2 linked regions of the Flocculibacter collagenilyticus genome follow. The protein of the gene in region 2 interacts with the protein of the main gene of each other region in a pairwise test. Links are inferred from orthologs where the notes say so. Each region holds a gene or a part of one and is shown on either strand. Other genes may lie near its edges.

Evidence for each region.
Region 1: the proteins of mlaF (region 2) and groL interact in binary tests that used the Escherichia coli proteins (3 or more experiments, as listed by UniProt). The link is inferred for Flocculibacter collagenilyticus from one-to-one orthologs.

Annotation. Positions count from the first base shown.
Region 1 is NZ_CP059888.1:824,210-840,920, reverse strand. What follows is about bases 7,096-10,064. They hold groL (chaperonin GroEL), read right to left. Parts: upstream 9,422-10,064; coding sequence 7,769-9,421; downstream 7,096-7,768. Other genes in these bases: HUU81_RS03575 (FxsA family protein), read right to left, coding at 9,884-10,064; HUU81_RS03580 (co-chaperone GroES), read right to left, coding at 9,481-9,771; HUU81_RS03590 (fibronectin type III domain-containing protein), read right to left, coding at 7,096-7,303. In the rest of the region: HUU81_RS03620 (ATP-binding protein), read left to right, coding at 1-327; HUU81_RS03615 (hypothetical protein), read left to right, coding at 593-898; HUU81_RS03610 (EAL and HDOD domain-containing protein), read left to right, coding at 985-2,199; HUU81_RS03605 (hypothetical protein), read right to left, coding at 2,417-3,220; HUU81_RS03600 (hypothetical protein), read left to right, coding at 3,471-3,632; HUU81_RS03595 (IS982 family transposase), read right to left, coding at 3,710-4,594; more of HUU81_RS03590, read right to left, coding at 5,168-7,095; more of HUU81_RS03575, read right to left, coding at 10,065-10,399; divalent-cation tolerance protein CutA, read left to right, coding at 10,558-10,920; HUU81_RS03565 (protein-disulfide reductase DsbD), read left to right, coding at 11,082-13,031; HUU81_RS03560 (hypothetical protein), read left to right, coding at 13,044-13,583; aroQ (type II 3-dehydroquinate dehydratase), read left to right, coding at 13,798-14,253; accB (acetyl-CoA carboxylase biotin carboxyl carrier protein), read left to right, coding at 14,271-14,741; accC (acetyl-CoA carboxylase biotin carboxylase subunit), read left to right, coding at 14,765-16,105; HUU81_RS03540 (DUF6471 domain-containing protein), read right to left, coding at 16,125-16,454; HUU81_RS03535 (DUF2170 family protein), read left to right, coding at 16,629-16,711.
Region 2 is NZ_CP059888.1:3,432,422-3,448,995, reverse strand. What follows is about bases 13,570-16,401. They hold mlaF (phospholipid ABC transporter ATP-binding protein MlaF), read right to left. Parts: upstream 15,472-16,401; coding sequence 14,668-15,471; downstream 13,570-14,667. Other genes in these bases: HUU81_RS15235 (calcium/sodium antiporter), read left to right, coding at 15,690-16,401; mlaE (lipid asymmetry maintenance ABC transporter permease subunit MlaE), read right to left, coding at 13,890-14,663; mlaD (outer membrane lipid asymmetry maintenance protein MlaD), read right to left, coding at 13,570-13,866. Also shown: HUU81_RS15310 (hypothetical protein), read left to right, coding at 1-296; HUU81_RS15305 (hypothetical protein), read left to right, coding at 514-759; HUU81_RS15300 (TonB-dependent receptor plug domain-containing protein), read left to right, coding at 962-3,211; fusA (elongation factor G), read right to left, coding at 3,305-5,392; HUU81_RS15290 (phosphoribosyltransferase), read left to right, coding at 5,635-6,195; HUU81_RS15285 (MFS transporter), read left to right, coding at 6,394-7,593; HUU81_RS15280 (M14 family metallopeptidase), read right to left, coding at 7,677-9,542; HUU81_RS15275 (helix-turn-helix transcriptional regulator), read right to left, coding at 9,789-10,514; murA (UDP-N-acetylglucosamine 1-carboxyvinyltransferase), read right to left, coding at 10,792-12,051; HUU81_RS15265 (BolA family protein), read right to left, coding at 12,067-12,324; HUU81_RS15260 (STAS domain-containing protein), read right to left, coding at 12,442-12,744; HUU81_RS15255 (MlaC/ttg2D family ABC transporter substrate-binding protein), read right to left, coding at 12,745-13,383; more of mlaD, read right to left, coding at 13,396-13,569; more of HUU81_RS15235, read left to right, coding at 16,402-16,574. UniProt on the Escherichia coli protein: Part of the ABC transporter complex MlaFEDB, which is involved in a phospholipid transport pathway that maintains lipid asymmetry in the outer membrane by retrograde trafficking of phospholipids from the outer membrane to the inner membrane.

The sequences.
Region 1 (16,711 bases), 2.6 Mb from region 2 along the record:
AAAGCCACCGAAATAACCATTTCGGCCAAGTATACACATCAGGAAGAATGTGCTCATAATAGCAAACAGCTAATGCTGACGATTGAAGACAACGGAAACGGTTTTGACTCAGCAAACGTGTTAGCACAAACTATAAAAATTGCAGAGCCTATTAACCCACTAAGTCACACAACACCATCACGTGCACACACACCGCACGCTAACGGCGGCCTAAACGTATGCCAAAACTTAATCCAGTTGCACAGTGGCACTTTAACCGTAAGCTCAATACAAGGTGAAGGCACTACAATTACAATTACAATTACATTACCTAATCACATCCTGTAATTGTACAAATGCCCATAACTAGCCTCGTTTTCATTGCTCAATTACAGGGATGAAAACACCTAAACTAGGCTATTTTTAAGAAAGTGTTCTACACTTTAATCACCGAAGAACATGACGAGTAGGTATATACCTATATTATGTGACGATTTTACTGCTAGCAGTTACAGTGGTGAGTATGTAGCAGCTGCAAAGAAAGTCTTCAATTAATATAGATATAATGCTTCATTGCATATTGTTTACGTAATATGTGTTAAAGGTAGGTAACATGTCGGCTGCATTTCCACTTACTGCATCTGTAGATATTGCCCTTGCTGATATTAATAGCAAACGCCGTTTTACGTCGGAAAATCAAAACAGCAAATTTGGCAACTTTACTAACGATATTGTAAACATCTCCTCATTAGCTCGGGAAAAACAACAAAACCAAGAATTTATAGACAAAGCGAACTCACCTGAATTTGGTACAGAGTCAATTAGAGTGACAACAACTATAGGCAAAAGTGATCAAAAAACAGGCCTAACAGAACAACAAGCCATTGAGTTATATAACGAAATTTCAAATTTTTTATAAACTTTCGCTCACTCTTTAGTGCAAATTAGTTCACGAACGAATATAGTTACGCCTATTTCGTTTCTAACCATTAGGGTTCATTGTTTATGCAAGTGTATACGGCTCGACAAGCCGTTTTTAATAGAAAAAAACGTGTTGTTGCATACGAGCTGTTTTTTAGAGATGGTGAGCGCAATAGCTTTCCTAACGTAGAAGCAAATGCAGCTACCTCTAAGCTATTGTTAGATAGTCAATTTAATCAAGGCTTAAGTAAACTTACCTCGGGTAAACCTGCTTTGATAAACTTCCCGGAAAAGGCTATTTTAGAGCAATTGCCTGCGCTACTTCCTAGCGATCAAATCATTGTAGAGCTACTAGAAGATATTTCCCCTACTCGTGAAGTATATGAAAGCTGTCGTTTACTTTTCCATAAAGGTTATAAACTGGCATTAGATGACTTTCAATACACCGATAAATGGAAACCGTTTTTTAAGCTAACTCGCTTAGTTAAAATTGATATTCGGGAAACGCCACTGGATGAGGTAGGAGATTTAGTAAAAGAACTAAAAACCTACAAAAAAATGAAAGTGCTGGCTGAAAAAATAGAAAACTATGACGAGTTTGAACAAGCCAAAGCCATGGGCTTTGATTTTTTTCAAGGGTACTTTTTTTGCAAACCTGAAATGATAATTAAACGAGACATCGCCATCAACTACGCAGTCATTATGGCCATGTACCGAGAAGTATTAAACCCCAATTTTAACTATGAATCCCTTTCAAAGTATTTTGAACAAGATACATCATTATCGTTTAAATTATTCCGCTTTATCAATTCTGGGTTATTTTCAATCCGACAAGAAATAGGCTCAATTAAACAAGCGCTCGTTTACCTAGGGGAGGCTCAAGTAAAACGCTTTGTGTGCCTAATCATCACCGCTCATATCGCCCAAGACAAACCAAACGAGCTAACCAAAATGTCGATTATTCGCGCTCGCTTTGCCGAACAACTCGCACATGTAAGTAAGCCCGATCTTGCTGATCACGCCTTCTTAATGGGACTATTTTCACTTATCGACGCTATCTTAGATCAGCACATGCCCGACTTATTAGACACCCTACCACTCGCAACGGATATCAAAGACGCCTTGCTCGAATCAGGCAATGTACTGTTTCCATTTTTAGCAGTGATAAAAGCTTATGAGTCAGCAAGCTGGACAGCCATGCGTAAAGCCAGCGCAAAGCTAAGAATAGAGCAAGATATTTTGCCGGGGTTATACCAAGAAGCCATTGAGTGGGCGGATACATATCAGGATATAAAGTAATTGTGCTCAATTATTTATTAGTACTAGATTGTTAGAAGGCACTTAACAACAAAGCCCCCCTCTATTTTCATAAAAATTTCTATCTCATCATTGGGTTAACTTACATTATTCTTTTGTTATTTATAATTTTTAACCCAATCAACCTTCATGCCGCCAGATCATTGCATAAATAATAAAGCTGTATTCTTATTAATAACATAGAATCATGTCTGCACGCTTAGGTATTAATGAACTCTATTTCCAATATGGCTTGATTGCCAGTGGGAGGAAAATATTCTAAAACGCGACACTGGCACATATTTCTTTTCGCCCTTAGCGTATCAATAAATTGATATGCATTATCTTCATTAGAAAATGTAAATTCGGTTAAACAAAACCTTTCACGACATTGCAACACTAATATATCGTAATCTGAATGGGGAAAATAAGTTGAAAAGAGTTCAGTCGCATTGAGTTCTGCATCAAAAGACCAATCACCATAACTATCCGCCTTATTCAAGTAGTCTAATCGCCTGTTGTAAACATTGCCCGGATTTTTTCTAAGCTCACCAAACTCTTCAACACTGATTTTTGCAAAGTCCACTCCGCCATCGTATTTTATCGGAACATAAAAGTACTCATTTAACAAAATTGCGCTTTTACTTTTTTTATATTTAGTTAAGAGTTCTTCATATTCGTCAGTATTCTCATCTACATAAAAGTGAGAAGAGAACTCCTCCTTTTCACGCTCAGAACTTGGGGGGCTTTCTTTAGTAATATGATTACCCAGCTCTGGGCTCTTTAAGTGAACCGAGCTATTCAGCAGCTCATTGCTCGAGTCTTTAATTTGGTCATTACTCGAATCTCTAATTGAGGCATTACTCAGATCATGTTGAACTTCGACTCGTCCATATTTTGAGGGGTCAACCTTGATTTTCACCTCATCCACCAACACTTCACCACTTTTATAATGTTTATAAGCGAAGAAAACCAAAAACAATGAAATCAATATCAACCCAAACGCTTTCCTAGCTCTCGTCATAAATAAAGTCCCTCAATAATATAAAAATAAAAAAATCATATTTTACAACATTATGAGCTGCTTTAACCAAGCTTGGCACTTTAATAATGGAATATTACCCAATTGTTAAAGTATTAAATGGCAAAAGTACAAATAGACATGACACGGCTAAGCTTAGTATGAAGCTTAGCGATAGAGGAGCTAATCAGGTGGCCAAATTAACTATGCCACTACATATGCCATTACATGTTGACCGATCGCCAATTAGAATATGAACAAAACCCCTAAAGAAAAGTGTCTTGATTTAGTGAGAAGAACATTAGAAGGTGATGTGGGTGTATTAGACTTTCCGCTTGAAGTAACTAAAGCAAACTTTAATCGTTTACCTCTAAGTAATATCAGACGCACAATATCCCTCATTAAAGAGCAATAAAAAATGGTTATATCCCATTAAGCTTGGCTGAATTTCACTGTTTATTTTAATAGATTTGTACTTAACCCCAGATCGGTTTAAGCCACGATCATAGAATTAAGCTCTGAGTCAGTTAAATTAAGGCTTGGCTTATTGTCTTTAAGGCAGTAAGCCACTAATCCTGCCATTAAGTTCAACATAAAACCATTCATACTGCGATGTCTGGAGTGTTCAATTTGGGAGATATTCTTTAATTGGTCATTAATAGTTTCAATAATAAATCGCTTAGATAGCATCGCTCTGTCCCATAACGACATCGCTTTGGCTTTCATATTCTTGCGAACGGTAGTAATTAATGTCACCCCTTTTTCAAACAACGAAGCTTCCAGTGCTTTGCTGAGATAACCTTTATCTCCGTACAATTTATCTGTCAAACCAGCAGCTAGCTCTTCGACTGGTTTAGTATCATGAACGTTGCCTGTGGTGACTTTGGCTGCAACGATCTCTCCCCGATAATTAACGATAAGGTGAAGTTTGAAACCATAAAACCAGCCCATCGTCGATTTCCCTCGCCTTGCTATACCATTAAATGTTTTATGTCTGGGAATTCGAATATTATGACAAACGGTTAAAGTAGTGGAGTCAATGAACTCAATGCCTGTAGGCTTACCTTTAAGTGAGGTGAAGTACGCACACATTGGCACTATTGTTCGCGGCATTAGCTCTAAAAAGCGTGTATAACTAAGCAAATGTGGAAATTCTTCTCGACAAAAGCGACTGACATGACCAGTGTAATAATTTTTAAAATCTCGGTAATGGGACATGTGGAAGCCAATGATAATTGTCATGACTTCACTCATCGTCAATCTACTTCGACGCTTACGTTTTTGTGTGCCGTCTGCAATCAATTGCTTTTCCCATTCGGGAATAAATACTTTGCAAAAATCATCGACATCACAGAAGAGTTCAACTAATTTATTCATGCCTGTTCCTTTTTTGGTCACTTTCTTTTTTGGTCGAAAGATCTGATCGTGGAGCAGGCATTTAGTTCCTTAAATTTTCAAATTCTTATCCCGAGTTGGGGTTACTTAGGTGCTTCTGTCGACTTCCTCGACTGATTTTACTGCCAGCGTACCGGACAACTTGCCGCTTTCACCATGGCTCTAAAATAGAAAGGTGGGCTATATAATTTTTACCAATTGATAATTTAAAAGCGAGGGAGTAATCTTTTTGTGCTCTTTTAGATATTTGTTTCATCACATTCTCCAAATTTTAAGTTGGAAAAGTGACATTCTTATTTAGGACGGGGCAATGGACACAAAAAAGGCGCTAAATTAGCGCCTTTTTTATAATTATTGAGCGACGGACTACATCATGCCGCCCATGTAGAGGTTAACCATTTGTTTTAATTAAAATAGATACATGGGAAATTATGGTGATACCCCACTTTATACCCCAGCAAACCCAATACTTAACTTAGCATATTGATTAGTAATCATATGCCTATAGACTAAAAGCAAAGTAATATTGCTATAACAGTACACTAATATTAATTCCTACGGGTTGATCTCTTCAGGGTAAGCTTTCACCCAGTCAACTTTCATGCCACCTAACAAATGACCGTCACTTGTAGTTCCATCTTCCAGTGTGTGCTCAGTTGGTAACTCATGGTTTGCGTCTAGCTCACCACCAATAACTGCACATAATCTGATTTGATCGGTAACAGAGCCTCCATAATAATCTTTACCAACCTCTACAGACAGTTTAATCTTAGCAGCATCAAGTATTGTTTGGGGTCCACCACTAGTCATTTCGTTATGAGAGTATGCTGCTCTCTGTACATTTTCTGTCTCGTATACTGGCTCTCCCTCACTATCTACTTTCGGCATACCATGTTCGTCTATTGCTTGAATTTTATTACCAGCCGGATCTAATTTAAATACTGTAATCCAAATTTCTGAAGGAGTGCCATCTCTTGATTGAAGATAAGTCATATCATCACCCGTATCGAGCCAATTAACACCAAAGACATGACCATGTTCAAAACTATTTTGTTTTTGTACTTCAAAAGCAAGTGTCCCCGTAGCATTATCTTTATTGTCGGCCCCTCGAGCTAAGCAACTTGATGCTGCTTTATAAAAACCTTTCTCAGGACACTCTAAAAATCGACCATCATGTGTATGTACCGTGAACTGGTGTGTCCTATGCCATTTATCTGCCATAGGTATATACTCATCAAGATCAATCTCTTGTCCAATTGTGTTGGGAGTTATCCAATCCGAGTCTATCCATACTGCGCTTTGCGTTCCAAAAACTCTTTGATAGCTAACTTTTGCGTAAAACTCACCAAATGTATATTTATTTTTGGACTCAACAAATCCAGAAGAAAGAATATAATGTTTGTCAGATATAGCAGGTTCGGGATATTGATTAGGGTAAAGTTGACTAGCATTACAGGTTAAAAGCCCTAAAGCTGGATCTGTTGTTTCTTTAGCTAAAACTTTTAGGAATAGTTCACCATTCGGAGTAATTTCCACAGAGTTTTTTGTGTAATAACCTTTACTCTCAGCCCTATAACAACTTGAAGAAACATTTGAAATGTTTTCACAGGCATAACTGCTATAGTTCCAATCTGCCAACAAGCTACCCAAAGAAGAAAAGTCACTCTCAATTAATTTGGAACGCTTTGGTTCTACAACACTTTTGACTTGAGTGCCACATGAATTTGAAGGGTAAGCGCTACCTGAAATACAACCAGTAACATCAAATTTATAAACCTCACCGTTTGCTTTATCAGTGAAGTTATAGCTTGTACCTGTTGTAAAAAATTCATCTTCAAAAGAGAAAGAACCATTCTTTAAACTATATTGGCGAACTCTATATTCATCAGCATTAGAAGCTGCACTCCAAGTTAAATTAATATCCCCCCACTCTGGAGTTGAGTAATTAAGGTTAGATACTCCACCAAGATCTAAGCGCCTATCTTGAACACTCACAGAGCTAAAAGTTGAAACACATTTAGTATCGGAGGTACAGCCGTAAATAGAATATCTGTAGCCATCCTGATTATTGCGCTCGTTGAAACTAAAATAAGTGGTTGTAGTATATGACTCGCCCTGCCAACTAGCTGAACCGCCAGTATATTTATATTCGTCTATTCTATATTTAGTAGCACCACCAGCTGGATGCCATGTTAACTTGTGGCTACCAATACTGTTTTGATATTCAACGTCAAAGTTACTCGCTTTACCTATAACATTAATTTTAAAATTAAAAGTATTTGTTACTAACCCTTCATTATCTTTATATCTCACAGGAATAGTTAATACGCCAGTAAAACCAATCGTCGCAGTGATTCTATTGCCAGATACAGTGTAATTTGATCCTGATGAAATAGAATGAATACTATGGCTAGAACTATCTGGATCTGAAATATTGATACTACTCGATGAGAAGGTATATCCCCAGCCAGCAGGAAGAGCAACCGTACTCTTCTGACTAGTTATCGTTCCAGCAACACCAACAACCGTGGTACAACTTTGATTAGACCATCCAGACCAACTACCATTATAAGTAGCAATAACTCTAAAACAGTTGAGGCCTTTATGCGGAAAAGAAAGGTTTGCACCATTGGTTAAGTTGTAATAAACACCTTCCCTTGTCCATGCTCCGTTACCTACTTTCCGTTCCAATATATAGTAACTTATAGGGCTGATATGATTCCAGTGCAGCCATTTGGAACTATTAACAGTTTTTGTCGATGGCAAGGCATTCAAGCTAGGCGTTTGAACTGCCTCAACAGAAAACGAGGTAAGTATTTGTAATATGAATATTAAACAAACCGCTGATATTTTATTGAACATGTAATTCTAAATCCTTATAAATAATGTATTGGAAGGAAGAAGTTTCGCATGAGAAATGAGTGGGAATTATCAGCAATACAAACTTCCTTGATAAGACAGAGCTAACGATTAGAAATCGAAGGTATATATATAAAAACACTTTGTAAATATCTTTTCATTGCATTAAGTGTTTAATTACATAAATTATTTTAAGCCATGACTTTTGGCATACTTTTGAACACAAAAAAGCCCGAGCATTTCTGCTCGGACTTTTGTTCATTGAGTGTCAGGGAGACAAATAGAGTTAAAACTCTATTACATCATTCCACCCATGCCGCCCATTCCACCCATGCCGCCCATATCAGGCATTGCAGGAGCTGCTGATGCATCTTGTGGTGCATCTGTAACCATTGCTTCTGTTGTTACCATTAGGCCAGCAACTGAAGCGGCAAACTGAATTGCGCTACGTGTTACTTTAGTTGGGTCAAGGATACCCATTTCTAGCATGTCGCCGTAAGTGTCGTTGCCTGCGTTATAACCGTAGTTACCTTCGCCTTCACGTACTTTGTTTAAGATAACTGACGCTTCTTCACCGGCATTAGATACGATTTGACGTAAAGGTGCTTCCATTGCACGTAGTGCAACTTTAATACCGTGAGTTTGGTCTTCGTTGTCACCTGTTAAGTGAGCAATTTTTGCAGCTGCACGTACTAGTGCAACACCGCCACCAGGTACTACGCCTTCTTCAACTGCTGCACGTGTTGCATGTAATGCATCTTCTACGCGTGCTTTTTTCTCTTTCATTTCAACTTCAGTTGCAGCGCCTACTTTAATAACCGCTACACCGCCAGCTAATTTAGCTAAACGTTCTTGAAGTTTTTCTTTGTCGTAATCTGAAGTTGCTTCTTCAACTTGGCCACGAATTTGTGTTACACGTGCATCGATTGCCGTTTGTTCACCCGCACCGTCGATAACTGTCGTGTCGTCTTTTGTGATGATAACGCGCTTAGCCGTACCTAAGTCTTCAAGCTGAGTTTTTTCTAGCTCAAGGCCAATTTCTTCAGAGATTACTGTACCGCCAGTTAAAATTGCGATGTCTTGAAGCATTGCTTTACGACGGTCACCAAAACCAGGGGCTTTAACAGCTGCAACTTTAACTATGCCGCGCATGTTATTAACAACTAATGTTGCTAGTGCTTCACCTTCAACATCTTCAGCAATAATTAGTAGTGGCTTAGACGCTTTTGCTACACCTTCAAGAATTGGTAGTAATTCGCGAATGTTAGATACTTTTTTGTCTACTAGTAAAATGAATGGGCTTTCTAGCTCAACGTTTCCATTTTCACTGTTGTTGATGAAGTATGGGGAAAGGTAACCGCGGTCGAACTGCATACCTTCAACTACGTCAAGTTCGTTTTCAAGCGCTTGACCTTCTTCAACTGTAATAACACCTTCAGTGCCTACTTTGTCCATTGCTTTAGCAATGATTTGGCCTACGTTGATGTCTGAGTTTGCAGAGATTGTACCTACTTGCTCAACTGACTTGTTGTCTGAACAAGGTTGAGAAAGTGTTTTTAATTCTTCAACAGCAGCGATAACGGCTTTGTCGATACCGCGCTTAAGGTCCATTGGGTTCATACCCGCAGCAACCGCTTTAACACCTTCGTTCACAATTGCTTGTGCTAATACAGTTGCAGTAGTTGTACCGTCGCCAGCTTCATCATTTGCTTTAGACGCAACTTCTTTAACCATTTGTGCGCCCATGTTTTCGAACTTGTCATCTAGTTCAATTTCTTTAGCAACAGAAACACCGTCTTTAGTGATTGTTGGAGCACCAAATGATTTGTCTAATACTACGTTACGACCTTTAGGGCCTAATGTTACTTTTACTGCGTCAGCTAAAATATTTACGCCAGCAAGCATTTTTACGCGAGCGCTTTCACCAAAACGAACGTCTTTAGCAGCCATTTTAAAATCCTCTATCTAATTCAAACTTATATTTATTGCTTTTGGGTCAGAAAATCGAATTAACCTTCGTAAACACCTAAGATGTTGTCTTCTCTCATAATTAGTAGTTCTTCACCGTCTAACTTTTCAGTTTTTTCAATGTAAGAACCAAATAAGACTGTATCACCTACTTTTACGTCTAATGCTTTAGTGTCACCGTTTTCTAAAACACGGCCATTACCTACAGCAATAACTTCACCCTTAGTCGATTTTTCAGCTGCGGCACCAGTTAATACAATGCCACCAGCAGATTTAGTTTCTTGCTCTAAACGCTTTACTATTACACGGTCATGTAATGGACGGATATTCATTTATTCAATCTCCTAGTTTAAGTTTGGAATTAACCAAAAATTGGGTTCTTTATTAAGTTGATAAAGTAAATGGGGGTTAGTTTTGTGATCCCAAGAGATCACAAAGAAATTTTTAATCTTTTCTTTCGAACTCGCCTTCTAAGGTAGCAGGCTGCTCTGGTTGAGCTTTATTTTCAGAGTTAACGGTGTGGCGCTGGTGCTCGGCAGTATGCTGCTGGAAGTGGCCCGACATGCCACCCGACATGAAGGTAAAGCCTTGCTGGCCGGTTGCGCCCATCACCATATTTTTCTTTAGTGCATCGCCTAACCGTTTTCTAACTGGAGGGGTTAGTAGTAAAAAGCCGATAACATCTGTAAATACACCGGGTGTAACTAAAAGTACTCCGGAAATAAGAATACAAATACCGCTAAAGATTTCATCGCTTGGAATTTGTCCTTGCGCCGCTTTTTGCTGTAAACGTTGAATCGTTTCTGTGCCTTGCGACTTAACCAATTTTGCTCCTACAAATGCCGTTAACACAACCAAAGCAATGGTTGCAAAGCCACCGATTACGTCACTCAGCTGGATAAGAAAAGCAATTTCAACAATAGGAATCACCAAGAATAATAAAAATAATACTTTAAACATGAGATGAGTTTTATTCACTTTTTATCTAGAAGTTGAAATTTAAATGGGGATAATGAGGTCTTAACTCAACCCTGTAATATGCAACTATTAACAGAGAAAAGTAACTAAATATGTCCAAATTAGGCACATGCTAACTTAAAGAGGATTAACATTGCGTTATGTTAACTATTAGCCAACACCAACATCAAAATACTTATGCCATTGTGCTGTGTACTTGTGGTTCCGAGCATGCCGCCAATACCCTAGCCCAACAGCTAGTTGAGTTGAATTTAGCAGCCTGTGTAAACATATTGCCAAATATACGGTCAGTATATAAATGGCAAGGAAAGGTAGAAATAGCGCAAGAAACACAGTTAATTATCAAAACGCTGGTGAGTAAGTTTCATTTATTAGAAAGTGCAATTAAGCAACATCATGATTATGATGTACCAGAAATTATTATGTTACCCGTTGAAGGTGGCAGTGACGATTATTTAAGCTGGATCAACCAGTCATTAGACACAAACACTGTTGACAGGTAACAATGTTAAAAAGTAACAGTATGAATAAGTGATACTGCCTACTGCTCTCTAACTATTTAATGTTTTAACAAATAAAAGTTTGAAATAAACCTATGAAGATAAGTCGTACGACATGCAGTACCGATAAAACACACCATCGTCTCTTTGATGCAGGACACTCTATGCAGCCGTTTTTTCGTTCTACACTATTTGTTTCCCTTATATTTGCGACTTTAATCGCGGCATTAATCACGGTTATTACCACACCTTGGCAAGTAGCACATGCCCAACAAAGCACCAATCAAGGTGCCAACATAACCCAAAGCTTTGACCAAACATTGGCTAACATTTTCAACGACCAGCCTGATTTTTTACCTGTTGATCAAGCATTTGTTTTTAATTTTAGACAAAAGAACGATAAGTTATTATTGATATGGGACATAGCCGACGGCTATTACATTTACAAAGATAAATTTGAATACGCGATCAAAGGCGCTGAAATGGGTGAAGCACAGTACCCGCCTTCGCGAACAATTACCGACGAATTTTTTGGCAAAAGCGATGTTTACTTTAACCAAGTTGTTATTACGGTTCCTATCAACAATGTAAGCAGTGCAGTAGCTGAGTTAAAAGTGCGCTTTCAGGGCTGTGCCGAAGCAGGCTTTTGCTATCCGCCAGAAAAACAAGTTGTTCCTATTGAAAAAATCACAGCAACACCGACTGTTAGTACGCTCGAAAGCAACAAAGTCAATCTTGAATCAAACAACAAACCTCAATTGGCTGAGCATGCCGAGCTTGCCGATAAATTAGCAAACAGCAACTTATTAGGTACCTTATTAATCTTTTTTATTCTTGGTATTGGTTTGGCATTAACGCCTTGCGTTTTCCCAATGTACCCTATTCTTTCAAGCATTATTGTCGGCCAAGGACAGCAGCTTTCATTGGCTCGTGCATTTTCATTGTCTATGGCGTACGTACAAGGTATGGCCATTACATACGCAGGACTGGGGTTAGTTGTAGCTAGCTTGGGAGTACAATTTCAAGCATATTTCCAACACCCTGCCGTACTTATTAGCATTAGCTTTTTGTTTGTATTGTTAGCATTGGCGATGTTTGGAGTATACGACCTTAGTTTGCCTGAAAAATGGCAGTCTAAACTAACGGGCATTAGTAATAAGCAAAAAAGTGGTAATGTCGCAAGCGTGTTTGCTATGGGCGCATTATCGGGATTAATTGCGTCACCGTGCACCACTGCCCCTTTATCTGGTGCGCTACTATTTGTTGCTCAATCTGGCGACTTAGTTGTCGGAGGATTAACACTGTATATATTAAGCTTAGGGATGGGCGTACCACTGTTAATTATTGGCACGACAGGTGGCAAGATATTACCGAAAGCGGGAAATTGGATGAATACCATCAAGCACATTTTCGGTTTCATTTTACTGGCAGTGCCACTTATTTTATTAGAGCGCATTATGCCATTTAATATCGTGATGGTATTTGCACTGCTATTAGCCTTGGCATTAGCAGCCTACTTGCACCACGTTCAATCTGGTTTGACACAAAGCAAAACTAAAACAGGGGTGTGGTTGGTCTCAATTATCTTAGTGGTATTTTCAACCACGCAACTGTTAAACAACCAGCCGCTTTTTGGTTCTACTAGTACTGTTGGCACATCAAGTTCAAGCCAAAGTAATCAAACCAGTAGCGCTATGAACAGCACGGATAACAGCCAAGATAAGACCGACGCAGCACACGGCGATATACAATTTATTAAAATTAAAACCGTAAACGATCTTAATCAGCAATTAGCCACGGCAGTGCAAAATGGTGAATATGTCATGCTAGACCTATACGCGGATTGGTGTGTTGCCTGTAAGGAATTTGAGAAATTTACGTTTAGTGATATCAATGTACAGCAGTCGATGAAAAGCATGCGTTTACTACATGCTGATGTAACCAAAAATGATGATGACGACATTGTATTAATGGAGTCTTATATGGTGTTTGGCTTGCCCACGATATTGTTTTTCTCGCCAGACGGGAAAGAAGTAACTAGCCATCGTGTGACTGGTTTTAAAGGGGCAAAAGAGTTCCACGCGCATTTGCAATCATTAAAGAGTATTTATTAACTTAAGCACAATATGATAGAAGTTATTTTCAAACATGTATCGGATTTTTTTGATGTAAAAGCTGTTATTGCACTGTTAGCTTTGTTTATTTCAATTTACCAAGTTAGTTCTAGTAGGAAGCATCACAAACTGTCAGTGAAACCTTATTTATGTGACTGGTTTCACCATGATGTAGACACGCTGAGTTTCAGTTTCAAAATTCAAAACAAAGGACTAGGAACTGCAGTAATAAGTGATTATTACATATCTGTAAATGAAGAAAAAATATCTACCAATAACTTGAATGAGTTATTAAAGGAAAAGCTAGGACTTGATTATAGATTGTTTATTTCAGAACTCTCTCAACAAAGCGCATTATCCAAAGATGAAGAAGTTTTCATTCTCAAGGTTGAACACACAAAACTAGAGATTGACAGCAAAGAACGTAATAAACAAATTAGTAATCTAATGAATACAGTAAAGTTTTTACACGATAACTGTAAAGTGAATATATCTTATGAATCTATCTATGGAGAAAAATTACAATATAAAACAATAACCATTCCATGGTAACAGGTAATATATTTCATTAAATACTAAACCACCTTATCCACTTCTTTCAATCACGTCTGATAAGACCAGTATTTTGCTGCTATTTTCGTTGATTTATCTATAATAAAGCGCAATTACTGTGATAAACGTTTATTTGTCTCAGATTTAATGATTTACTTAGATTAACGTTCATAAAAGTAATTCATTTTTTCAATTTAAAGGACAATCGCATCAGATGGCTACAAAATTTAATATTTTAGTGCTTCATGGCCCTAACTTAAATATGTTAGGAAAACGAGAACCCGCTATATATGGTAGCCATTCGTTAGCGCAAATAAATGAGCAGTTAACTGCGCAAGCTGCTACAGCTAATGTGCAATTAACTGCGGTACAAGCTAACGCTGAACACGTTTTAATTGAACAAATTCATCAAGCGTTTGAAAAAGTCGACTTCATAATAATTAATCCCGCAGCATTTACCCACACCAGTGTGGCATTGCGTGATGCAATGTTAAGCGTTGCGATACCTTTTTATGAAGTTCACATTTCAAACGTACATGCCAGAGAAGCATTTAGGCATCATTCCTATTTGTCAGACATTGCAGAAGGTGTCATTACAGGCTTTGGCGTACAAGGTTATCAATTTGCATTACAAGCAGCGATCGAACAGCTGCAAACAAAGAATAAATAATTTATAGGGCATATATTATGGATATTCGTAAAATAAAGAAGTTGATTGAGTTAGTTGAAGAGTCTGGCATTGCCGAACTTGAAATTACTGAAGGTGAAGAGTCGGTTCGCATTAACCGCCATAGCTCAGCCCCTGTGATGGCTCCAGCTACTTACGCAGCACCAATGCCTGCACCGCAAGCGCCTGCTGCTCCAGCTAGTGTTCCTGCACAACAAGCGCCAGCTGAAAGCGCGCCAGCTGCAAGTGGCGTTGCTGGCCATCAAGTTCGTTCACCTATGGTGGGCACTTTCTATCGCGCGCCAGCGCCAGATGCCAGCAACTTTGTTGAAGTTGGTTCACAGGTAAAAGTGGGCGATACATTATGTATTATCGAAGCCATGAAAATGATGAACCAAATTGAGTCTGATAAATCAGGTGTAGTAAAAGCAATTCTTGTAGAAAACGAAGACGCGGTCGAATTTGACCAACCTCTATTTGTTATCGAATAATCCAGAAAGTAAGGCTAATTGCCATGATAGACAAGGTTGTAATTGCAAACCGTGGTGAAATTGCGTTAAGAATTCTACGTGCCTGCAAAGAGCTAGGTATTAAAACAGTCGCAATTCACTCAACTGCAGATAAAGACTTAAAGCACGTACTGCTGGCAGACGAATCAATTTGTATTGGTAAAGCATCGTCTACCGACAGTTACTTAAACATTCCACGTATTATTGCAGCAGCAGAAGTTACCGACGCTGTTGCTATTCATCCCGGCTACGGCTTTTTAGCTGAAAATGCCGAATTTGCTGAACAAGTAGAAGACAGCGGTTTTATTTTCATTGGCCCTACCGCTGACACCATTCGCTTAATGGGTGATAAAGTGTCAGCAATTGAAGCAATGAAAAAAGCGGGTGTGCCGTGCGTACCAGGTTCTGATGGCCCGCTAGGCGACGATCCTGCTAAAAATAGAGCTATTGCCAAACGTATTGGCTATCCAATGATTGTTAAAGCTGCTGGCGGCGGTGGTGGCCGTGGTATGCGTGTAGTTCGTAGCGAAGACGAGCTTATTAAATCAATTCAAATGACTAAAGTTGAAGCTGGTACAGCGTTCGGTAATGACATGGTTTATATGGAAAAATTCCTAGAAAACCCACGTCACATTGAAGTGCAAGTACTTGCTGACGGCCAAGGTAATGCCATTCATTTAGGTGAGCGTGACTGTTCCATGCAACGTCGCCACCAAAAAGTAGTTGAAGAAGCGCCTGCACCGGGCATTACTCCGGAAATGCGCGACTTTATTGGCTCTCGTTGTGTACAAGCCTGTATTGAAATTGGTTATCGCGGCGCAGGAACATTTGAGTTTTTATACGAAAATGGTGAGTTCTACTTTATTGAGATGAATACACGTATTCAGGTAGAGCATCCCGTGACTGAAATGGTAACTGGAGTAGACTTAATAAAAGAGCAACTTCGAGTTGCTGCGGGTCAACCGCTTAAGTTGCGTCAAAACGATATTGTGATCCGTGGTCATGCTATGGAATGTCGTATAAATGCTGAAGATCCAGTGTCATTTATCCCATCACCTGGCCGTATTGACCGCTTCCACCCACCTGGTGGTTTAGGTGTACGTTGGGATTCGCACATATATGCAGGTTACAGTGTACCGCCGAATTATGACTCCATGATTGGTAAGCTAATTACTTATGGCGAAAACCGTGGTGTAGCCATTGCGCGTATGCAGCATGCACTTAATGAAATTGTGATTGGTGGTATTAAAACAAATACGCCATTACATAAAGATATTATGGCTGATGAGAACTTCCAAAACGGTGGAACTAATATCCACTACTTGGAAAAGAAACTTGGCTTATAATTGCTAAAAAAATAAGGCCTTAATTGGCCTTATTTTTTTGATTCTGTTTAACCGACTTTTGATACACTTCTTCAATCTCTTCAAGATTTACTGTTTGCTCGCATATCAATAAAATCTGCAATAATAGTTGCCCATCTACCGTGCCCTGTGAAAATTTGGAGCGCAAATTCGTGACTTTTTGCTTTACCCTAAAACGCCGCCATAGCTCATCTGATAAAAATTTATAATCAATGTTTGCACGTCTGATAAAAGCAGAAAGCCAAGTGCTTAGTGTATCTTTCCACTCTTGTTTAGAGACCATTAATACAGCTTGTAATTCTTGCGAAATATCTTCTGATTTTTTAGGCATATACGTTTTAATTATTAAGACCCAGTAAAAGTACGCACATAGTAACAGAAGATACTTTCTGTTCAATTTATTAATTAAAAATAATTATTATAAGTTAAATATTTTTAACTTTTGTTGACTATTAATAACTACAACTTTATAGTTCGGCACAGTGTAAAAACGACAGGACGTAAAATGACAATAACAATTACACAATTAAAACAGGACTTAGTTAACACTAACTTCGCGAACGACTATCACGTCGACATTATTGAGCA
Region 2 (16,574 bases):
ATCCTCAAACAGGGTTGACGCGCAATGACAGTATAATGGGAGGAGGCACCAAGCCTTATGTTGATCATTATGATCGCTTTGTAAGTTGGTTGGGAGTAAACACGGGTATAGCTACACTTTCCGTTGTGGCAGGTGTGGGCGATAACCATTATTTTATTTCGGCAATACCTGAGCCATCGTCCATCCCCATGTTTGTATTGGGTATTATAATGGTGGTAGTGTATGCTGGCTTTTCAAGGTTGTATGTTACTCGATCTAAACCGCTTATGGGCTTAACACTTAGAATAAGAATTTAGCTAAACCTAATAAGCAACTTTGTTTATTTTCGATGTGGCTTTTTATTTTAGATACTGTATGAACATGAAAAATTACACATTACATGCTGTTACTTGGGTGGCTAATAAACAAGTTTTTGCCAAAACGTCCTTGAAAAGTGAAGGTGTGTTTAACTATCGGTTTGTTAATCAATTTTGTGTTGCTCTGCTTCAAAAAAGGTAAAAGTAGTATAGGGTTATGGAGAAAATTATTGAAGAAGCACCTTGGAGCTATGTCTGCTTTGAAAAAGATAGTGAAATATTTTTAACATATGTTGTGCAACATGGCTTTGTGACAACCGACTATACAGTTAAGTTAAACCGTTCGGAAGCGGCGTTTGTTCGTTCTGGTGCATTAACTGCTAAGCTACTGGTTAGTAAGTTTGCGGGTAACAGCGCAATTCAATCAAGGCTAGTGTTACCAGCCATTTGGCCTAAAAAATAACCTCGAAAGGTCAACACGCCCTAAATACTTCTGCTTATTTTACAAACTTGCCAATCATATCGTCATCCTACCCATCGCATATTAATTTTGCGCTGCTATTTATATCTTTACGGCTGCTGTCTTAGAAAAACGCACTTTCGGTTTTGTATTCACTGTTAACTTTTCTACACTTTGGGTACAAATATAGTTATAGAGTATTGATATGCTCAATTACCATAAAAACTCATGTCGAATTAGCGTGTTTTGTGCGCTGACGGCGCTAGCGTATAACACAGGTGCTGAGGCTAAACAGCCACAAGACGTATTCTCCCTATCGTTAGATGAATTATTGAATGTTGATGTGAATGTGAGCTCTACGACGGAGTCAAGACAGCAATTCTTACCTGCTTCAGTAACTGTCATTCATCGTTCAGAAATACAATACTCAGGTGGTCGCACACTTAATGATGTACTTAATTTATATGTTCCCGGATATTTTAAGGCGGAAGATAAAGACGATACGATTGGAGCCTTTAGAGGCGTCGCGCCAGATAATAACAGTAAGGTTTTACTGTTAATAGATGGAATAAAAGTAAATGCAGATTGGTTTTGGGGGCCTGCTGACAGCGTGTTAAATGGTATTGGCCTTGATTACATTGAGCGAATAGAGGTTGTGCGTGGCCCAGGTAGCGTAATGCAGGGGCAAGGCGCGCAGTTAGGTGTTATTAATATTATTACTCGCAACATTGAGGAACCGTTGATAGCAACTGCTAGTGCTGGTGAGTATGGATGGCACAAAGCAAGTGTGATGGGGGGAGGAACTTGGAACGATTTGAGGTGGCAATGGTACTTGTCACGACAATTGTTTGATGGCATTGAGCTGCCACAAAAGGGGTGGGCAATTGAGATTCAAGAAAGTGACTCGTCGCACCCTAATCCGCCCGCCTTAAGAGGAAATAAGTTAAACCACGCAAGGGCAACCCGATTTTTTTCCAAGCTGACAGGCCAAAGTTGGAAGGTGCAATTACAGCACCATCAGCAAATTCGTGACTTATATAATTGGACAAAAGACAGAGATCAAGTTGAGCAACGATTAACATTTATCGCCGCCGAATATCATCATAATTTTAATGAAGAGTACCACCTTACCTATACGGGCAACTGGCAAGTAGATGATTACGGCCTTTACGATTTGACTACAGGGGAAACGACCGGAGGCGCAAGAGAGCAGCGTGGCTTCTTAAAATTACAGCTTGGATCAAATCAACCAATACCTCGTATCGGGGCTGAAAACGATACCGTTGTGACAAGCGAACGTAATGCAAGAAAAGGCATTAATTGGGTGGTGGCTGCTGAGCTAGAATATATAAAAACAGGAGATAGTAACTGGCAAGGTGATAATTTTATTGTTAATCGTACCGCTCAACTCACTGAACAAGTAAATCAAACCCATACATGGTTATTTGAAGAAACATTTTTGAACAAAGCACTGATAGCCGAGATAACCAGCGATATAACCCCAGAGTGGCATATCAACTTGGGTGCACGATACGATCACCATGAACATTGGGGTAATGAATTCACCCCGCGTTTAAGTGTTAGTTTTGCGCCAGCGGAAAGTGAAACAGTTTATCGGCTTAGCTATCAGAAAGGGTTTAGAGGGCCACCGGGTGTGCATTACACGGGAGGATTTTTACGAGATGGTTTATTGTCTGAAGATAATCTAGATCAACTAGAAGGTTCAGGGATGACGTCTTCAAGTGATGGCAGCCCTGCAATGAACGCCCCATCGCCTAAAACAGAAACACTCAAAAACTATGAGTTTGCGATTAAAGGCAAGTTATCCGATTTTTGGCAATTTGATGCAGTGTTTTTTTATAATGAAATTGAAGATTTTATCTTAACGTTATCAACCCGCAACGGTACACCTGAAGCTGCAATAGGAACCGATACCATTGGGAGTTGGGGAGGCGTTTTTTATTATGCTAATCAGCCCGGTAAAATTAAATTGCGTGGCGTAGAACTCTCCAGTATTTGGCAATCAGCTCGCTGGAAGCATCAAATCTCCTACAGCACTCATGATGTAATCAGTGCCGACGGCTTTGCCCTAGGCATGAAGTCACCAGTTGCAGGAACATCCGATGATATTAACGCGAATGGCATGCCAGAATCGATTTGGCGATATAGTTCACAGTGGAAATTTTATAAAGGCTGGACACTTGCCTATCAGCACATTAGTTTGGCAGATTGGTGGGCGCCATGGACTAATTCGAAAGAGACGGGTATTAATTGGGGGAATGTGAGTATAGCTTGGGATATTAATCGTGCAATGAGCCTACGTTTAGTCGTACATAATGTTTGGGATGAGCGAGGGTTGTATCCGATAAGGGCAAGAGGAAAGCTCAATGAAGACCCCGGTACACCAGCAGTTGAACCTAGAAATGCGGCACTGTCTTTTACTTATACATTTTAATTAGCAGCGATTAAGTACCCTTTAATTGAGCATTAAAAAAGCCCTGATAGTCAGACTATCAGGGCTTTTTGCAAATAAGTAATTAAGCGTTAATTACTTAGCTGCTTTTTTCTCTTTCTCAGCTGCAATTACTTCGTCAGCAACGTTTTGCGGACAAGGCATGTAGTGTGAGAATTCCATTGAGAATTGACCACGACCAGAAGTCATTGTACGTAGACTTCCGATGTAACCGAACATTTCTGAAAGAGGTACGTCACCTTTGATGCGAACACCAGTTGTACCCGCTTCTTGGTCTTTGATCATACCACGACGACGGTTAAGGTCACCGATTACGTCACCAACGTGATCATCTGGCGTGAATACGTCAACTTTCATGATAGGTTCAAGAAGTTGTGCACCTGCTTTTGGAATTGATTGACGGAATGCGCCTTTTGCTGCGATTTCGAACGCGATTGCTGATGAGTCAACTGCGTGGAAGCCACCGTCGTATAGCTCGATATCAACGTCTAGTACTGGGAAGCCAGCTAGAACACCGTTTTCCATCATGCTAGCAAAACCTTTTTCGATAGCAGGGAAGAACTCTTTAGGTACGTTACCACCAACAACAGTTGATTTGAACACGAAACCTGAACCTGGTTCACCTGGCTTGATACGGTAATCGATTTTACCAAATTGACCAGAACCACCAGACTGTTTCTTATGAGTGTAGCTATCTTCAACTTCACGCGTGATAGTTTCACGGTAAGCAACCTGAGGCTGACCCACTTCAAGGTCAACACCGTAAGTACGCTTAAGGATATCAACTTTGATATCTAAGTGAAGTTCACCCATACCTTTAAGGATGGTTTCACCTGAGTCTTCGTCAGTTTCAACAACGAAAGATGGATCTTCAGCAACCATTTTACCAATTGCGATACCCATTTTCTCAGTTGAACCTTTATCTTTAGGTGCTACAGAGATAGAGATTACAGGCTCTGGGAAGATCATTGGTTCAAGGGTACATTCATGCTTAGGATCACAAAGAGTGTGACCAGTTTGAACGTTCTTCATACCAACGATAGCAATAATGTCGCCCGCTTGTGCTGAATCTAGTTCAGTACGGTCGTCTGCGTGCATTTCTACCATGCGACCAACACGTTCAGTTTTACCTGTGAATGAGTTAAGGATTGTGTCACCTTTCTTCACAGTACCTGAGTAGATACGTACGAAAGTAAGTGCACCGAAACGGTCATCCATAATTTTGAACGCTAACGCGCGGAATGGTTCTTCAACGGCTACAGTTGCTACTTCGCCAGTTGCTTCACCAGTGTCTTTGTCTGTAAGAGGCTGAGCGTCAACTTCTGTAGGAGAAGGTAGGTAATCAACAACAGCGTCTAGTACTAACTGAACACCTTTGTTTTTGAACGCTGAACCACAGTAAGTTGGGAAGAACGCTAGCTCGCGAGTACCTTTACGGATACAACGCTTAATGTCTTCTAAAGAAGGTTCTTCACCTTCCATGTAAGCCATCATTAGCTCGTCGTCTTGCTCTACAGCTGTTTCGATAAGCTGTTCACGGTATGCTTGCGCATCGTCTACCATGTCAGCTGGAATGTCTACAACTTCGTAGTTTTCAGGAAGACCTGTGTCGTCCCAAACGTACGCTTTTTGAGAAAGTACGTCTACAACACCAACGAAGTCATCTTCAGTACCAATTGGTAACGTCATTACTAGTGGGTTAGCACCAAGTACGTTTTCTACTTGGTCTACAACGCGGTAGAAGTCTGCACCTAAACGGTCTAATTTGTTTACGAAAATTAAACGTGCAACTTCAGATTCGTTAGCGTAACGCCAGTTAGTTTCTGATTGAGGTTCAACACCACCTGAACCACAGAATACACCTACACCACCGTCAAGTACTTTTAATGAACGGTATACTTCAACAGTGAAGTCAACGTGTCCTGGAGTATCGATGATGTTCATGCGATGGTCTTTCCAGAAACAAGTTGTTGCAGCTGACTGGATTGTAATACCACGCTCAGCTTCTTGTTCCATGAAGTCAGTTGTTGCTGCACCGTCATGTACTTCACCAGTTTTATGGATCTTACCAGTAAGTTTCAAAATACGCTCAGTCGTTGTGGTTTTACCCGCGTCAACGTGTGCGAATATGCCTATATTTCTGTATTTGGACAAATCTGCCATCGTCTTACTCTATTTAAATCTATTGAATTGGTTAAAAAAGCCGCGGGATTTTATCATTTTTATACACAAACAACCAACTTAATTTAGTTCTGCTTGCGCTTTTTTTATTACTTTATCGTATGACGGTTTAAATTTACTGTATTTATAAGTATTTAATTGAGTTTTATCCAAGAATTATCGTGACGTTATAGTGAAGTTAATTATAATTGTTTAGATACTGTAATTGTCGACTTGGAACTACCATGACCAGCAAACGCTTTATCACTTCGCAAGAACTACTAGAAGATTCTTTTCGCTTAGCACATCAAGTATACCAATCAGGTTTCAAGCCTGATTTCATTATTGGTATTTGGCGCGGTGGTGCGCCAATAGGCATCGCAGTACAAGAGTTTTTTGATTTTAAAAATATTAAAACGGACCATATTGCTGTTCGTACTTCTTCTTATTACGGAATTAATCAACAATCGCGCGAAATTAAAGTGCATGGGTTGCATTATTTAATTGAAAATGCGAATGCCAGTGATTCTTTATTAATTGTTGACGATGTATTTGATTCAGGTCGAAGTATTGATGCATTGCTCAAGCAAATTAATAAACTTTCTCGTTTAAATACGCCAAGTGATATTCGCATTGCGTGTCCGTGGTATAAACCGAAGAATAATAAGGTAGATATTGAACCTGATTATTATGTTCAGCAAAGTGAAGAGTGGTTGGTTTTCCCGCATGAGTTGTCTGGGTTAACCCCGGATGAAATTACATCAGGTAAAACTGAATTAAGTAATATTCACGAGCTATTCCTATAATTTATTTTTGCTTTTATCTTTAGCCTTTAACTGGTCATGTGCTGCATTCATACGATGGCAGCACTTTCTGATGGTTGGGCTTTGCTTTTCAGTTAGCCCCTAAAATTATTAATATTTTCTCATTGTTACTTGTATAATTTTTATCGGCGAGTATTGTTAAACATCGTATTCTTACCTTCTAGATAGTAGTAACACGTCATGCTTTCTTTGTTTTCAAATAAACTGCATCCTAATGTATATATTTTGATGTTGGCTCAAGCGCTGATGGGATCTATTGGTCCATTAGTTGTGTTTGTTGGTGGCTTTGTAGGTATTCAACTTGCGCCAAATCAATCGCTTGCCACATTACCTGTTGCGCTTATGGTAGTGGGGATTGCGGTATTTATGTTACCTGTCGTCAGAGTGATCGCGAAAGTTGGCCGCAAGCGTGGATTTCAGTTAGCGATGTTAATAGGTTTACTAAATACCCTGTTTGCATGCATGAGCATTATGTTGAACAGCTTTACGTTATTTTGTATCAGTATTACGTTATTTGGCATCACCATGGCCGCGTCACAGCAATTCAGGTTTGCCGCAATCGAATCGGTTGACACCAAGCAAGCAAGTCAGGCTGTTTCAGTTTTATTACTTGCGGGGTTGCTTGCCGCATTTTTGGGGCCAGAGACTGCGTTGCTAGGTAAAGACTTATTGGATGTTGAATTTGCGGGTTCTTTTTTATTATTAACAGTATTGCTAGGCGCAGCGTTGACCGTGATTTATTTCTTTAACCCAGTCGAGGTTGATGAGCAAACAATTAATGAGGTAGCTAGACCACTAAAAGCAATTATAGTGCACCCACTATTTATCTCTTCTTTATTATCGGCTGCTGTCGCATTTAGTGTGATGAGTTTTATTATGACGGCAACGCCGATTAGTATGCATATTCATAGTGGTTTTGATATCGCTGATACTAAATGGGTGATCCAGAGTCATATTATAGCGATGTACTTACCGTCCTTTTTTACGGGTAAATTAATACAACGATTAGGTCATTCTGCTGTTCTTTATATTGGCATTGCCACTTTATTAGCGTGCATCGTTATTGGCTTGTTTGGTCAGCACTATATGCATTATTGGTGGGCGTTAATTTTATTAGGTATTGGCTGGAATTTTATGTTTGTTACAGCTACGACGCTATTACCGTTAAGCTACAATCATGCTGAAAAATTTAAAGTGCAAGGGTTTAACGATTTGGTGATTTTCTCTTCGCAAGCGACAGCATCACTATTAGCTGGCTGGGTAGTTGCAGGGTTAGGGTGGAATGGGTTATTGATGATTTGTATTCCGCTGCTCGTAGTCACAGCAATTATTATCTGGCTGTGGCGGCATGCTAGGGTAGTTGCTTTATCTCCCGAATAGTAAACATAGTTCAAGCATATCAACCATAAAAATGTAGAAGAGTGTTTTAAAACAACTCTTCTATTGCTGTTTGCTTTAAGTCCTTAATACGCCATCAGTATTGGGTATTTTAAGTGCTGATTATCGTAATACTTTGAGTGCTTATATAGCCACTTCATCTTTTCGTCTGACTCTCCCGAAAATAACTCTGAAAGGGAGCCAGCATTTTTGTTATTTTCTACGGTTGTTTCTGGTTGTGTTTGTTTGCCGAACTTTTCGTAAAAAGCGGCTTTTAATGTTGCATCTTGCTGCAATAACTTGTGTGCTAGCGGCACCATTGCATAACTTTCAATATATTCTGTTTGCTGAAAAATTTGATTGAAAAAGCCCCAGCTAAAAAGAGAATCTGGACCTCTTGGGTCGAGCAACGCAACGGCTAATAGTCCTAGTTTTTGTGATGTTGGGACTCTTACCGTGCCAGCGGGTAGCAGGGTAGTTAATTGATTTGCGTTGAATTCAGCATTCACCGTTAAACGCCCTTCAAAAGGTACTTTGCCAAAGGAGTAATTGCTAGCCGTTAATTGGGTAACTGCTAGGTTTTTCGCTTCTAATAATCGATCGAATTTTATGCCCTGTACTGTCAAACGGTGTATTACATCCTGATATTGAGGCGGAATATAATAAGCGCTTGGTATCGACACAGTTGTTTTTGGAATACGTGACCAGTAGACGGGTAACTTTTCATAACGTTGCGCTTTTCCGGTCCACTCGACATATTTAATCCCCGTCAGCGGGTCAACAGCATTACGATATTCAATGCCTTGAAAGTCAATATATTCGGGGTTTTGCGTATCGGAAGACCAAGCAAGAGTTAGCGTTTTATGCTTTTGTTTAATGTCTTGGCTAATTGCTGCTTTCAATGTATTAGCGTCGCTTGCAAGCTTATTAATTGTGGCTTCGAGAAATACGTATGTACCTAATACACGTTGGTGATAAGGTTTTAATGAGTGATTTTCAACGAGTATCGTTGGTAGATGCCTAATATCACCCCAGCCATTGCTATAACGTGGCGTAGCAGTCCAGCCGAATAATCCTTTGGTAAAATTATATTTATCCATCCCGAATACCAGTGGTCCACCAAGGTGGCCATGCTCTTTTAAGCGCTGATTAATAGCAGGTGACAATGCTGTTGAAAGCCAACGACTAATATTTGGTGAGTAACCATGTTCTCCGTTAAAGCCATAAGTAATATCGTATTGGTAATCTTCGCCATCTGTTACATGAATATCTAAATATAACGTTGGCTGCCATTGGTTGATGGCTTTAAATAAAGCCTGCATTTCAGGTGCGTCGGCTTTGGCATAATCTCTGTTTAAATTTAAGTTTTGCGCAGTGGTGCGCCAACCCATATTGCTAGGGCCACGTTGGTTAACACGGTTATATGGGCTAGAACGTTCATGACCGTCGGTATTTAAAATAGGAATAAATAACAGGTTTACTTGGTTCAATAAATGCGCTTTGTTGTTTTTACTAATATCACGTAGCAACATTAAACCTGCATCTTTGCCATCTATCTCTCCTGCGTGTATGCCTGCTTGAATGAGTACCGTTGGTTTTTTATTGGCTTTAAGTGCGTTGGGTGTTTTTACACCTTCTTGTGAGGCGATCAGCATCCATATATCTCTGCCTTGTGCACTTTTACCAATTGACGTTATGTGATAGCGCGGCTCTGAGCTGGCGAGTTTGGTGAGAAAATTAATTGATTCGTCATAATTAGGCGTGTGCGTTAAGTTAGCTTTTTCAAAAGGGGTTTGCCATTTACTATCTCGTTTTTCGATGAGCGCTAGGCTTTTACCAGACCATTTTTCAATGGGAGGCAACAGCGTTTCGTCGGCTTGTGTGTGCGGCACAACAAGGAAATTAAGACAGAATGATGCAGCTAAAAATGTGTTGATGATGTGATTTTTCATTGAGGTAACATTCCAGTTCAGTTCATATACCCGTTGTATGTTAGGTGCGTTGCATAAAGCCTTGCTTTAATTCAAGCATTGGCAAAGCAGCTGGTTTAAGGATATATGGAAAGTAACTTGATTAATATGGAAATTTTATGGTGAGTGTATTGATGACAGCTCAGCGGTTTGCCACTCTAATAGCAATCCTAGAGTAAGCAAACACGAGAGCAAGTGATAATAACCTTGTCGAGGATTTTGCGTATTTTAGTTATACACAGAAGGTTGGAACCGTTGGCTCCACGTTAATAGTTCTACACGATTTCTAGATTGAGTTTTTCTAAAAATACTATAGATATGGGTTTTAACCGTATTGGCACTAATATTTAATTGATCGGCTATTTCTTTATTTTTAGCGCCACTAGAGATCAGTTTAATGATCATAGACTCTCGCTTCGTTAAGTTAGACTCAACAATGGAGCGCCCTGGCGGTTGTTCAGGCGAGGTACGTGGCACAGTTAGTAACTTATTAATCACTGAATTCATGGTTTCGCGCTTGTACCATCGGTCATGTCGCTTCAGGCACTCAATGCCTCTCATTAGCATATCTGGCTTATCTTTTTGATAAAATACGCCACGAATACCATGGACAACGCACATGCATTCATCAATATCTTTTTCTTTAGCATTCACTAACACTACATTAGCCGCAGCTGCTAGCTCTTTGATTTCTGTAATTAGCCGACGTGATAAGTCATAATCAGCCACATCAATAAAGTACCAATGTGATGACTCAGCCTCAGACGAATTTGGAAATGTTTCTTGTTGTTTAAGATTAATATTCGACGTTTGTAGTAGTTTTAGAAAAAAACTTAGTCGCTCATTAGCCTGTAGATTAAGTTCTCTAGTAGTAACCAAGAACCCATTAGTGGTGTTTATATCCGTTAAACTCATAACTTCACCAACCTTTAAGTTTGTTGCGCGATCGTGCATATATCACTCAATGTGATAGAAGTCATCGTCGCTATTTTTATTATTATTTTTAACTTACGTTTCACATACTAAAAAAATGTAGGGTATATGTCTACGCCTTTGATGAATTTTTAAACATATAAATAAGCATAAAGGATGAGTGAAGTGAAATAAAGTCGGTTTATGTAACGGAAAGTGTTAATAAGAATGGCGGATTAAATTAATTGAAAACTTGATTTAAATAGTGGAAGTTGGCGCATAACATTAAACTTATACGCCAAAAAGTGAGAATGAACGCTTATTTATTGACCCGTATAATATTTGCACCAAGAGGCTGTAGTTTGTTTTCTATTTTTTCATAACCACGGTCGATATGATAAATACGGTCAACGATCGTGGTGCCTTCAGCAACTAAACCTGCCAACACTAAACTCGCTGATGCGCGCAAATCGGTTGCCATCACTTGAGCACCAGTTAAGCGCTCAGTATCACCACATATAGCGGTATTACCTTCTAGGCGAATATTGGCACCCATACGTTGCAGCTCAGGGACATGCATAAATCGGTTTTCAAATATGGTTTCAGTAATGGTGCCTGTGCCTGCGGCAACAGCATTGAGTGCGGTGAACTGAGCTTGCATATCAGTGGCAAAGCCTGGGTGCGGTGAAGTTTTAATATTCACAGCGGTTAAGCGATTGCTCTGCATTGAAATGCGTATAAAGTCGTTACCCGTTGTGATCACTGCATTAGCTTGCTGAAGCTTTTCGATCACGGCATCGAGTAGATAAGGTGCCGTATGGTTGCAAACAACGTCGCCCCCTGTCATTGCAGCGGCTACTAGAAATGTGCCGGTTTCAATACGGTCTGGTAAAATGCTGTGCTCACACCCGTGCAATTCGGCAACACCTTCAACCACAATAGTGTCGCTACCCGCACCTTTAATTTTGGCGCCCATTTTGATTAGGAAGTTAGCCAGATCGATAATCTCTGGTTCACGGGCGGCATTTTCAATGATTGTTTCGCCATCAGCTAAAACTGCAGCACTTAATAAGTTTTCTGTAGCACCAACGCTCACCATGTCCATTACAATGCGAGCGCCTTTTAATCGTCCTGCAACAGACGCATTAATGTAACCACCTTCCAGCTCTATTTGTGCCCCCATTTTTCGCAGGCCATCAATGTGCAAATTTACAGGGCGTGCCCCGATAGCGCAGCCGCCCGGTAACGAGACATGCGCTTTACCAAAACGAGCTAACATAGGGCCTAATACGAGAATAGAAGCACGCATTTTTTTAACTACTTCGTAGGGGGCTTCTAAACTGGTAATGTTTGCAGCACTGATTTCCATATTACCCGCGTTTCGGTTTACTTTTACACCTAGGTGGTCGAGTAACTCAACAGAAGTGTCAATGTCACGTAGTTCTGGCACATTGCTCAATGAAACAGTGTCAGGTGTTAATAGTGTGGCGATAACAATGGGTAATGCCGCATTTTTAGCGCCGGAAATGGTGACTTCACCATTTAATGAATTACCACCTAAAATTTGAAATTGATTCATGAATGAAGGGATTCCTTAAGAAGGCATAACTAGTTTTTTATCTCTTGCCCATTCATCCGGAGTGTAGGCTTTGATGGATACGGCATGAATTGTTCCATCTTTAATATGCGCCATCAATGGTGCATAGATTAGCTGCTGTTTTTTTACGCGGCTTACACCGTCAAAGCAGTGACCAACAGCGATCACTTCGTAGTGGCTGCCTTCTACTTTTACATATACTTCGTCAAGAGACAGTTCAGTAGTAAGCAATGTTTTTATTTGTTCTGGTTCCATGGAAGTACTCATAATAAATTTGGTTTGTCACCATGATATGGCATTACAAAACTTAATAGGAAAGGGTGGAACTATACAGCCTAGCGCTACAATGTGCTAGGCGTTCTGTGTTAAGTTTTAAACAGCAGTATTGTCTAATAAAGGTAATACATCTGTTACAGTAGCAATATCAACTAGCTGTTGTGGCAGGTGCTGAAATGATATGTTGCAGTTGGCAGCATTTGCAGTTTCAATTAAATGCAATAACCAAGCTACGCCAGCAGTATCAACACTCACGGTGTCGTTCATATTAACAGTAAGAGACTGGCCACTAAAGTTAGACTTTTTTATCGGGTAATGAGCTAAAATACTAGTGCGATTTAGCTCACCCGATATATTCAGAAGATTAGAAGCAGGCTCCCAACGTAAATTCATGCTCATTTATTTGGCGTCTTTTTCTTTTATTTCAATCGGGCGCTTTGCTTTTTCTTTCAGTAAACTTGTTACACTGTCTAACCCTTGTTGCATAATCAGACCACCTAATTCAGCGCGTTTACTGTCTAGCAGTGAAATACCTTCTGCTACCATGTCATAAGCTAACCAGCCTTGGGTTTTAGTTCTACGCACTTTGAAATTAATTTTGATATCAGGCTTGCCTTCATCAATCACTTTAGTGGTGATCATAACGATTTTTTTACCGTCTACAGATTGTTCAGGCTCAAAAATCACCGCTTGATTTTTGTAAAGTGTAAGCACACCTGCATAAGTAGAAACTAAATAATCGCGAAATGCGTGCACGAAGTCTTCGCGCTGTTCGGCTGTGAATTTTCGGAAATTTTTACCCAACACTTTATAAGCCGCGTAGCGGTAATCGACATACGGCAACAATTCTTCCGTAACGACTTTTTTCAGGTGTTCTGGTTGATTTTTGATTACTTGCTGTTCGTTAGCGATACGCTTAAACGTTTTATCTGCGACGCGTTCAATCAGCTTATACGGATTTTCTTCGTTGTTTGCGCTCGCTTGAAAAGATAGCGATAAAATAACTGCAATAATAAAAGTGTGTAGGTATTTCAACATAGTGGTTCCTTATTAGTCATCTGTTCCTTGATTAAATAAAAACTGTCCAATGAGCTCTTCAAGCACAAGCGCTGATTTAGTATCTTCGATATAGTCACCGCCTTTAAGTATTTCAACACTTTCGTCTATAAATCCAGGTTCTAATCCTAAATATTGTTCGCCAAGTAGGCCTGATGTAAGTATAGAGATAGAACTGGTTTCAGAAAAATTATTATAAGATTGAGCAATAGACATGGTCACAACCGGAGAATAATCTTCAGGATCTAACTTAATAGCGGTTACACGGCCTACCACTACACCGCCTACTTTTATTGGCGAGCGAGTTTTTAATCCACCAATATTGTCAAATTTAGCGTATAAATTATATGTTTCGCCTGTTCCTACCGCTCCTGCATTGGCAACGCTTAACGCCAGCATAACAAATGCCATCACACCTAATGTGATAAAAATGCCTACCATAATTTCAATTTTGCGGCTTATCATAGTTTTCTCTCGTTTATCCTAAATTATCCAAACATTAACGCGGTTAATACAAAGTCGAAACCCAGTACGGCAAGTGATGCATGTACTACTGTTTCTGTGGTTGCTTTACTGATCCCTTCTGACGTAGGCATGGCATCATAACCTTTAAATAGCGCTACCCAAGTTACAATAAAGGCAAACACAATGCTTTTGATGATACCGTTAAATACGTCATCCACTAAATCTACATTAGCTTGCATGATTGACCAGAAGCTGCCGTTGTCAACACCTAGCCATTCTACGCCAACAATATGACCGCCTAATATACCTACGGCAGAAAATATAAGTGCTAACAATGGCATGCTTATAACGCCAGCCCAAAAACGAGGAGCAATAATGCGTTTTAATGGATCAACTGCCATCATTTCCATGCTGGTTAGCTGTTCGGTTGCTTTCATCAGGCCAATTTCAGCGGTTAGTGCAGAGCCTGCACGCCCGGCAAATAGTAAGGCAGTAACAACTGGGCCAAGCTCACGTAATAGTGACAACGATACCATAGGGCCAAGGCTATCCTCAGCGCCATAATCAACTAAAACAGTATAGCCTTGTAATGACAATACCATGCCGATAAACAAGCCAGCGACAATAATAATCATTAAAGAGCGTACACCCACTACATGAATTTGTTTAATGAGTAGTGGCAGAGCTTTACCTGGTTTTGGCACAGTAAAAATGGCACTTAATAACATAAATGCAGCGCGCCCGAGCCCGGCTAAATACGATAATGTGGTTGCGCCCACTATTTGAAAGAACGACATCATCTTAATGAGTTACCTTTAACAAGTCTTCAGAGTATGGTTTCGCTTTAAAGTGGAATGGTACAGGACCATCCGAGTGCCCATTAAGGAATTGCTGCACGAGCGGAGAGTCTGATTGTCTTATTTGATCAGGAGAGCCGTGGCCAATCACTTGTTGCTCTGCAACTATGTACACATAGTCAGCAATGCTCATCACTTCAGTAACGTCGTGCGAAACAATGATAGAACTTAAGCCAAGTGCGTCATTCAGTGAGCGAATTAATTTAATCAATACACCCATTGAAATAGGATCTTGGCCTACAAAAGGTTCGTCGTACATAATCAACGAAGGATCTAGTGCGATTGAACGCGCTAACGCGGCTCTTCTTGCCATTCCGCCTGATAATTCATTTGGCATTAGTTCAGCAGCACCACGTAGGCCCACCGCTTCAAGCTTCATTAAGACCATTTTTCTGATCAGTGCTTCAGGTAACTTGGTGTGCTCACGAATAGGGAAGGCAACGTTGTCATAAACCGACATTTCAGTAAATAATGCACCGCTTTGAAATAGCATGCTCATATTTTTGCGCACATCATAAAGTGCTTTGCGGCTTAATTCAGGAATATTACTATCGTTGAAATGGATTGAACCTGACTGTGGCTGTAATTGCCCACCAATTAAACGTAGCATCGTTGTCTTACCGATCCCACTAGGCCCCATTATGGCCGTAACTTTACCCCGAGGAAAATTAAGACTGATGTTGTCGTATATTAATCTTTCCCCACGCTTGAAAGTTAAATTTTTAACTTTCACTATGAAATCAGACAATTCACCTTCCTGTGTACTAAATTAAGAGAAACTAAGGCCGCGTATTTTATGCTGTTTTAACTTTAGTTGATAATAATATTTCGTAAATAAATATAAATTTTTTAAAAAATTGTTGCTGAAGGCCGATTTTACTCGATTATTTTGGGGTTTTGCTTTTCTTTTTATTCATTTAACCGCACAATTGCGGCCATTGTTGGGTTCAAAATGACGTTTATACCATGCTTATTTCATTTGCTTTGTTGGTTTTAGGGTTTGCATTATTAGTTTGGAGTGCTGATAAGTTTGTTTATGGCGCGGCGGCATTAGCAAGAAATCTTGGCATATCAACGATGATTATTGGTTTAACCATTGTTGCTATGGGCTCCTCGGCACCCGAGATGATGGTGTCGGCCAGTGCATCAATTGCTGATAAAACTGACACCGCTGTGGGTAATGCAATTGGATCAAATATCACTAATATCCTTCTTGTTCTAGGGTTAACAGCGTTACTTAAACCCATGTCAATCTCTTCCAGTACTGTCTATCGTGAATTACCCATAGTATTGGCGGTTTCTGTATTGGCATGGTGGTTTATTCAAGATAATTATTTTTCTTTCAATGAAGGCGCGGCACTCGCTATTGCATTTGCACTGTTTATTGGTGGCTTGATGATTATTGCAATGCGCAACAGAAATAGTAATCAGAATAAAGGTACAGATTTATTTTTAGACGAGGCAGAAGACGAAATTCCTGAAGGTGTTAGTAATAAAAACGCCATCTTCTGGGTGGTGCTTGGTATTATTCTATTACCGTTAAGTTCAACCATTTTGGTTGATGCGGCTACCGATATCGCAAAATATTTTGGCATGAGTGACTTAGTCATCGGGCTTACCATTATTGCAATTGGCACCAGCCTACCCGAACTCGCGGCAAGTATTGCAGGTGTGATGAAAAATGAAGATGATTTAGCCATTGGTAATATTATTGGCTCAAACATTTTTAATATTTTAGCCGTGTTAAGTATAGCGGGTTTAATCAACCCTTCTGCCATAGATCCAAGTGCAGGTAGCCGAGATGCATTGATAATGATTGGTGCAACCCTAATGTTAGTATTAATGTCATTA